DNA from 2 places in the Bradyrhizobium sp. ISRA430 genome. Region 2 is predicted to be linked to the other one. Evidence: predicted binding sites of a transcription regulator. Region 2 holds the regulator's gene; the other holds the start of a gene.
The links. The regulator LexA, encoded in region 2, represses DNA repair genes until DNA is damaged. The targets are predictions, from matches to a motif close to TGTTCNNNNTGTGTTCNG.
Positions count from the first base shown of each region.

Region 1: the regulator LexA is predicted to act here: its motif matches at 2,542-2,559, upstream of MTX21_RS05290 (single-stranded DNA-binding protein).

Region 1 covers NZ_CP094516.1:1,023,288-1,027,707, reverse strand. The annotation lists gene gyrA (DNA gyrase subunit A) at 1-1,109, opposite strand, end outside; gene MTX21_RS05295 (DUF2306 domain-containing protein) at 1,279-1,677, opposite strand; gene MTX21_RS05290 (single-stranded DNA-binding protein) at 1,889-2,380, opposite strand; gene MTX21_RS05285 (outer membrane beta-barrel protein) at 2,837-3,598, shown strand; gene MTX21_RS05280 (outer membrane protein) at 3,833-4,420, shown strand, end outside.
Region 2 covers NZ_CP094516.1:896,103-900,522, reverse strand. The annotation lists gene MTX21_RS04690 (hypothetical protein) at 1-34, shown strand, start outside; gene glp (gephyrin-like molybdotransferase Glp) at 271-1,482, shown strand; gene lexA (transcriptional repressor LexA) at 1,658-2,356, shown strand; gene MTX21_RS04675 (hypothetical protein) at 2,651-3,082, shown strand; gene MTX21_RS04670 (ComEC/Rec2 family competence protein) at 3,171-4,420, opposite strand, start outside.

The DNA.
Region 1 (4,420 bases), 130 kb from region 2:
ACCTGCTCGCGGAAGCCGACGAAGATCGTCAGCATGTCCTTCAGGTTCATCGTCTGCGGACGGCCGGAGTCGAGCGCGACGGCGTTGACGCCGAAAGAGGTCTGCAGCGGCGTGAACTTATAGAGCTGGTTCAGCACCACGTCGGGCATGGCATCGCGCTTGAGCTCGACGACGACGCGGTAGCCGTCGCGGTCGGACTCGTCGCGCAGGTCGGAAATGCCCTCGATCTTCTTTTCCTTGTAGAGCTCGGCGATGCGCTCCACCATTGTCGCCTTGTTCACCTGATACGGAATCTCGGTGATGACGATCGCCTCGCGCTCCTTGCGGATCGTCTCGAACTCGACCTTGCCGCGCATCACGATGGAGCCGCGGCCAAGATGATATGCGCTGCGGATGCCCTGGCGTCCGAGAATGATGCCGCCGGTCGGGAAATCCGGACCCGGGATGATGTTGTTGAGCTCGTCGATGGTAAGCGACGGATTGTCGATCAGCGCCACGCAAGCGTCGATCACCTCGCCCAGATTGTGCGGTGGGATGTTGGTGGCCATGCCGACCGCGATGCCGCCGGCACCGTTGACCAGCAGGTTCGGGAACCTGGCCGGCAGCACCACCGGCTCTTTCTCGGAACCGTCATAGTTGTCCTGGAAATCGACGGTATCGTCGTCGATGTCCTCGAGCAGCTTCAGCGCGATCTTGGTCAGGCGGGACTCGGTGTAACGCATGGCCGCCGGCGGATCGCCGTCGACGGAGCCGAAATTGCCCTGCCCGTCGATCAGCGGCGCGCGCATCGAGAAGTCCTGCGCCATGCGTACCAGCGCGTCGTAGATCGCCTGGTCGCCATGCGGGTGGTATTTACCCATGACCTCGCCGACGGCACCGGCGGACTTCTTATGCTTCTTGTCCGGAGTATCGCCGCGATTGTTCATCGCGAACAGGATGCGGCGATGCACCGGCTTCAACCCGTCGCGCGCATCGGGCAGCGCACGCGCCACGATCACGCTCATCGCGTAATCGAGATAGGACTTCTTCATCTCCTCGTAGATGGAAACGGGGCGAATGTCCGAGGGTTGCGCCGGCTGGTCGCCGGGCTTGTTGTCGTCGTCAGCCAAGGGGAAATCCGGTGAGGTTTTGTCTGGGAATCATATAGCGCATCGAGCGCGTGATAACCACCCTCGCAAGGCCCCCAGGAAGCGCTTTTTCCGCTTATTTTTCCAACGACTTACGCGCTCTATAGCACTGCCGCCGGAACCGCCGGAACGTGCCGCCGGAAACCACTCCTCAAGCGCCGAAAATCACACGGTGCATGATGCGTCCGGGCACCAGCGTGAACAGGCCCGCCACCACCAGCGCGCCGGTAAAGATGAAGATCATCATCCGGCGATGATCGGCGACGCGATGAGTATGGGCGCGCCACACCGCCAGTGGCAGCACCACCAGCGTGAAGATCGACAGGAGATGGATCGGGCTGAACGGGCCAACCAGCCGGATCTGGTGGATCCAGAATGACGACGCGGCCACGACGACCATCAGGACGACCCAGATCCAGCCGATCGTCCGATGCGGCAGCGTGCCCTTGGGCGCCGCGAACTGAACGAGGCCAAGCCCGAACGCGGCCATGGCCGCGAAGGCATGCAGCGGAATGGCCGGCGCGGCCTCAAGCAGTGGCGCGAGGCTCATGGGCGGGCGACCTCCAGAGCGGCGGAAACGGCAATGTGAATAGAATTAACATCAAGTTAATACCATTCACATCGCGCCCCGTCAAAAGCTCAGGCGCAATCTGAAGCAAGGCCGGAAATGCCAAGCCCTATCCGACGATTGGTAAGGAATTTTGCCGCTTTACGCGAGTTAGCGGGATCCAAGATGCGAGGTACCCTGCGCCCTCGCGGCCTCAGAACGGGATGTCGTCATCCATGTCGCTGTTGCGACCGCCGCCAGCGGCCACAGGACGGCGCGGAGCGCTGCTGACCGGACCGCTGGAGCCGAAGTCGCCGCCCGGCTCCTCGCCGAAGTTGCCGCCTCCTCCGCCGCCACGGCCGTCGAGCATGGTGAGGTTCGAGTTGAAGCCCTGGAGCACGACTTCGGTGGAGTATTTCTCCACCCCGCTCTGATCGGTCCATTTGCGGGTCTGGAGCGCGCCCTCGACGTAAACCTTCGAGCCCTTCTTCAGGTACTGTTCGGCGACCTTGGCGAGCCCCTCGTTGAAGATCACCACGCGGTGCCACTCGGTCTTTTCCTTGCGCTCGCCGGTCGCCTTGTCCCGCCAGGTTTCCGAGGTCGCGATCGACAGATTTGCGATCGGTCGCCCGTCCTGGGTGCGGCGGATTTCCGGATCCTTGCCGAGATTTCCGACCAGAATGACCTTGTTGATGCTTCCCGCCATCGCCGCTCTCCACTCCAAACGTCACTGAATTTCGAAAAAGGCCGCGCGTTGCCGCGCCATTCGCCCGTTGGGAGGACCCTATACGCTCGCAAGGCGCTTGCAGCCGCCGATCAGCCCGCCACCCCTCAACTTATCCCCACATATAGCATCGGCGGTCGCCTTGTTCCAGATTTGTTCTTGGCGAAACCAACGGAAGGCTGTGACGGCTGAATGACGCGGATGCGTCGAGAAAGTGGCAAACCGAGATGGAACTTTTTTGGGTTCCCGCGAACGGTTGAAACCACTTAACATTCATTAACTTACCGGCTCTGTCGTTCGTCTGCGTCTGTTGCATTTCGGAGACGGACTCAGGTGCGACATTAAGCTAGGGTTGCCTCGGAATTAGTTCATATGGGCGTCGCGCCTAATTGACCGCTTCGGGGATTTCGAGAAGCGGGCGAAACTGGGGAGACTGCAATGAATAAGATTTGGGTGGGTGCAATCGGAGCTGTGGCACTGAGCCTGTCAGCTCCCGCGAGCGCTGCGGACCTCGCCGCGCGTCCGTACACCAAGGCTCCGCCGCCTGCGGTGGCCGCGGTCTACGACTGGAGCGGCTTCTACATCGGCATCAACGGCGGTGGCGGCACCAGCCACAAGTGCTGGGACTTTGTGACACCGGTAACCGGCACGCTGGTGGGCGACGGTTGCCACGACGCGACCGGGGGCACTGTCGGTGGCCAGATCGGCTATCGCTGGCAGTCGGCCAACTGGGTGTTCGGTGTCGAGGGTCAGGGCAACTGGGCTGACTTCAAGGGCGACAACATCAGCCCCAGCGCGCCTTTCCAGCAGAACCGCACCCGGATCGACGCTTTCGGCCTGATCACGGGACAGGTTGGTTACGCTTGGAACAACGTCCTCTTCTACGTGAAGGGCGGCGGTGCGGTGGTCGGAGACAGGTACGACCTGATCACAGCGCCAGGCTTTGTAGGCGCAGGCACCGTCTTCGGCTCGGCTCGCGAGACCCGCTGGGGCGGCACCGTCGGCGCTGGCCTGGAGTTCGGCTTCGCGCCCAACTGGTCGGTCGGCGTCGAGTACGATCATATCTTCCTGGGACACCGCAACAACGACTTCTCCCTCGGTGGCGTCTTCGTGCAAACCGAGCGCATCAGCCAGGATGTCGATATGGGGCTCGTCCGCGTGAACTATCGCTGGGGTGGCCCGGTGATCGCAAAGTACTGATATCACCCGGATATCGATCGGTGCTTCAAGGCCGGCCTCGCGCCGGCCTTTTTGCTGCGCGCTGCTGAACAATAGGTCAGCAATGCAGCCCGTTTTCTGACCTGTTGTGACTTTTGGGGTACACAACTTCCAGCTTCGCTGGTGTAAGCCGGCCGCAGTTGGACGAGAGCGTCCGATGTCCTTCCTTTCGCACGGAAGGCAAAAACAGAAACCGGGACTGGGACTGAATTGAAGATGAAGAAGGTTTTGTTGGCTTCGGCCTGTTTGTTCGCACTGAGCGCATTTGCTCCCGCCACGGCTGCCGATCTCGCAGCCCGCCACTACACCAAGGCTCCGATCGCTCCGGCCGCGGTCTACAACTGGACCGGCTTCTACCTCGGTATCGTCGGTGGCGGCGCGTGGGAAAATTCCTCGACCGACCCGAAGATGAAGGGCGGCTTTGTCGGCGGCACGGCCGGCTACAACTGGCAGGCCGGCAACGTCGTGTTCGGCCTCGAAGCCGACGGCGCCTGGGCTGACGTCAGCGCTTCGGTGACCGGCGCCACCGTCGTCCCCGGCTTCGGTGTTGCGACCGCAACGGCGAGCTCGAAGACCGATGCGATGGGCACCGTGCGCGGCCGCATCGGCTGGGCGGTCAACCAGGTCCTGTTCTACGGCACCGGCGGCTATGCCTGGATCGACAACAAGATCAGCCTCTCCGCACTCGGCATCACCGCGTCGGACAGCAAGTGGCACTCCGGCTGGACCGTCGGCGCCGGCGTCGAAGCGTTCTTCGCGCCGCAGTGGTCGGTCAAGGGCGAGTATCTCTATCGCAGCCTCGCC
Region 2 (4,420 bases):
TGCTAGTCGGAACGAGCCGACGGGAGCGGATTGATGTTGACCATGGCCCTTGTTGCTTTCGTTCTTGCGATCGCTGCGCGGGTGCCAGTCTGCAGCGTCATCCAGATCATGTCGCACCGGACCTGAATCCAATCATCTCACAAGCGTAGAAGCCGGCACGATCGTTCGTCCGGACGCCGGGTTTTGCTTCGGCGCACGCGCTCGGCTAGAACCCTTGACGCCGAGACGGTTCGATTTGCCAATCGACTTGCCAAGCAGGAGATTTCGCCCGTGGCCCTGATGCCGGTTTCTGACGCGCTTGCCGCGGTGCTGGCCGGCGTGGAGCCGCTATCCGAAGAGATGATCGCGCTGGAAGGCGCCTTTCACCGCGTACTGGCACGCGACGTCACCGCCCGGCGTACGCAGCCCCCCCAGGCAATGTCGGCGATGGACGGCTATGCCGTGCGCGCGAGCGATGCGGCCAAGGTCGATGCGCAGCTCAGCGTGATCGGCGAGGTCGCGGCGGGCCGGCCGTTCGCGCCAACGCTGGGTGCCGGCGAGGCGGTCCGGATCTTCACCGGCGGCGTGATTCCCAACGGCGCAGATGCCGTCGTGATCCAGGAGGACACGGTCGCGGACGGCAAGCGCATCACGATCAAGGAGGCCGCCGTCGCCGGACGGCATATCCGGCGCGCCGGCGTCGACTTTTCCGAGGGCGACGTGCTGCTACGGGCAGGCGCCCGCCTCACCGAGCGAAGCCTGGCCCTCGCCGCCGGTATGAACCATCCTGACCTTCCCGTCCGCCGCCGCCCGAAGGTCGCAATCCTCGCCACCGGCGATGAGCTGGTGATGCCGGGCACAACACCCGGCCCCGGCCAGATCGTCTATTCCAACGGCTATGCGATCCACGCGCTGGCGCGCCGGGAGGGCGCCGACACGATCGACCTTGGGATCGCCGCCGACACCCTGGAGGCCACCACCGCCGGTATCCGCTCCGCCCGCGAAACCGGCGCCGACGTCCTGATCACGACCGGCGGTGCGTCGGTCGGCGATCACGATCTGGTCCAGCAGGCGCTCAAGGCCGAGGGCATTGCGATGGCGTTCTGGAAGATCGCGATGCGGCCGGGCAAGCCGATGATGCATGGCCATCTCGGCGCGATGCGCGTGATCGGCCTGCCCGGCAATCCGGTCTCGTCTTACGTTTGCGCCTTCCTGTTCATGGTGCCGTTGATTCGCGCGCTTGCGGGCCGTCAGCCCGTTCACCACCGCCGCGAGCGCGCCGTAGTCGGGGGCGAGCTCGCCGCCAACGACATGCGCGAGGACTATCTTCGCGTGCGCCTCGAAGAGCGCGACGACGGCACGCTGGTCGCGGTTCCCGTCAACAATCAGGACTCTTCTCTGCTTGCAAATCTCGCTGCGGCACAGGCACTTCTCGTGCGGCCGCCGTTCGCGCCGAAGGCCGAAGCAGGCGCGCCCTGCGAGGTGTTGCGGCTGCCCGCTTGAACGAGCCGGCCGCGCGTGTTCCGCGAAGTTTATCGTGTTCACGCAAAATTAAGCAGTTGCGGAACACATATCGAACATATAGTGTCCGTTCATGATTTGTTTCGAGCATCTAGCGGTGCGCCGCTAACTTCAGCGTCTCGGAATCGAACGACATCAACCGGGGGATTTGGTCGAGATGTTAACGCGCAAACAATACGAGCTTCTGCGGTTCATCAGCGAACGCCTGAAGGAAAGCGGCGTGCCGCCCTCCTTCGACGAGATGAAGGACGCGCTCGATCTGCGCTCGAAGTCGGGCATCCATCGCCTGATCACCGCACTCGAGGAGCGCGGCTTCATCCGCCGCCTGCCCAATCGTGCCCGCGCCATCGAAGTGATCAAGCTGCCCGAGCTTCAGGCCGCGGCCGGCAATCGGCGCGGCTTCACGCCGAGCGTCATCGAAGGCAATCTCGGTAAGGTACGCGGCTCCAGCGCCCCCGTGGACGAGGGTGAACGTCCGGTCGCTGTGCCCGTGATGGGCCGCATCGCGGCGGGCACGCCGATCGAGGCCTTGCAGACCCGCAGCCACACCATCAGCGTACCGCCGGACATGCTCGGCTCGGGCGAGCATTACGCGCTCGAAGTGCGCGGCGATTCGATGGTGGAGGCCGGCATCCTCGACGGCGACATGGCGCTGATCCAGCGCAACGAGAGCGCCGACACCGGCGACATCGTGGTGGCCCTGATCGACGACGAGGAAGCGACCCTGAAACGCTTCCGCCGGCGCGGCGCCTCGATCGCGCTCGAGCCGGCCAATGCGGCCTACGAGGTGCGCATCCTGCCGCCGAACCGCGTAAAGATTCAGGGCAAGCTGATCGGGCTGTACCGGAAATACTGAGCGTCTTCGGCGAGGCGTGAGCCGATGCAAGTCGCGTGGAGCAATCGACCTCCGCCGCGTGTTGTGCAGCGCCGGTGAATTCAGGATTGATCTCGACGAGCGCAACAGAAGAAAATTCGCACGAGCCTGCTTTGTTCCAAAGGCTCTTGCTCAACGCAGAAAAGATAATGTGATCGGCAGGTCTGCACGCAAGTCGCAGATTTGCCCTCAACATCGCATATCATCGGAGCCTTCCTGATAGAGGCCTGGGCCTCCGGGGGCACGGGTCGCTATCTCTTATGAGGAGCACTTGCGATGTGTGACTACAGCCTGCATGCCGTCGCGACCCGTCCCGCCCAGGTCGGTGAGACGATCGTCACGACAACCTTCCGCGGCACCTCGACGCGCGGCTTCGCTTCGGAAGCCGATCTCTCCGTCGCGGTCTGCCTGCTGCCGGGAACGGAGCTCGCCTTCGCCGACAACGTCCGCTACGACAATCGCTGGATCTGGACGCGCACCATCAACTCCCGCGTCGGCAAGTTCGGCAAAGTCGATCCGCACATTCCCGATCGCCATCATGACGCGATCGAATTCCCCGACGGCAAATATGTGCTGGTGACGCAGCTCGTCGAAGGCCAGCGCGCAACCGTGCTGCAATTGCCGGTGACCCAGCCGGCCGGTGAGCACAAGCCGCAAGTCGCCGCTGACAGGCCGCAGCCGACCGTTACGCGCCTGCCGATCGGCTGACGCGTAATATTTGAGCATGATCTCCGCGCAAACGCATTCCGCGTTTGTCGCGAAGGGAAAAACGCTACACACTTTTCCGGATCATGCGTCAGTCCTCGACCTGAAGGTCGGCCTCCGACGGCGTTGCGTCCCTGGAGCGCGGTGCGGCCGGCCGTGGCGCGAGGTTTGGTTCATAATAGCCATCGCCGGCGATTGCCGGCGACCAGGGGCGATTTGCGCCCCTCGCCCTCACCGCCTGCACCGCAAAGCCGTCGCCGCGGCGCGCGAGCGCCAAGCCGCCCTGGCTCATGAGACGATCCCGGTCGACCACCATCGCCGCACAATCGGGCGGCGCGGGTCTCGCTGTCACCACCAGCGCAGCCCGGCTGCAATCATCCGAGAGCGCATCCACGCGCAGCGCCAGCGCGATCAGGCGGCCGTCGGCGAGCGGGGTCACGCATCCGGATTCGTCGCATGACACGCCGCTACCGAGCGATGCATCACCGGCGCTGCGCGGATCGGCATCGGCCGCAAGCCACTCCTTGGCGAGGAACGCGTCCTTGTTCGCCGCGATGAGATGCAAGCGGCCGTCGCTGCCGCGCACTGCGATGTTACGCCCGTCGCCTGCGATCAGGACGTCCGGCTGGCGCACGGACACCGCCCACACAATCGCTGCGACCAGCACGAGCGCACCGGTCCAGCGCAAGGGCGTGCGCAACAGGCCCATCAGGACGATGCCGATGCTCGCCGCGATCAGCGGGGCGATGCCGAAAGCGGCAATGCGGCCGACCGCGCCCGGAAGATTCGCAACCCACTGCGCGACCACGACCATCCAGTCGATGCCGACACCCATCAGCCACCAGAACACGCCGTCGAGCCCGAACGGCGCTGCGATCAATCCCAACAGCCCGGCCGGCATCACCAGCGCCGAGACCACCGGCATCGCCGCGAGGTTCGCGAGCACACCGAACGGCGTGACGCGGTGAAAGTGGAAGGCGGCATAGGGCGTGGTCGCAAAGCCCGCGATCAGCGAGGCCAGGAACAGCATGGCGATCTCACGGCCGCCCCACAGCGCAATCCGCGCCGTCGCCGAATGATCGGGTGAGGCAAACAGGTTCGGCATGCCGATCTGCACCAGCGCAACCAGCCCAAGCGTTGCCGCAAACGACATCTGGAAGCTCGGATGCACCAGCGCCTCCGGCGCGACCGCAAGCACGATCAGCGCGGCCACCGCCAGCGTGCGGAACGTGATGGCTCGGCGATCGACCATGACCGCGATCAGCACCACTGCGGTCATGAAAAACGATCTTTGGGTCGCGACCTCCGCGCCGGAGAGCAACAGATAGAACGCCGCGGCGA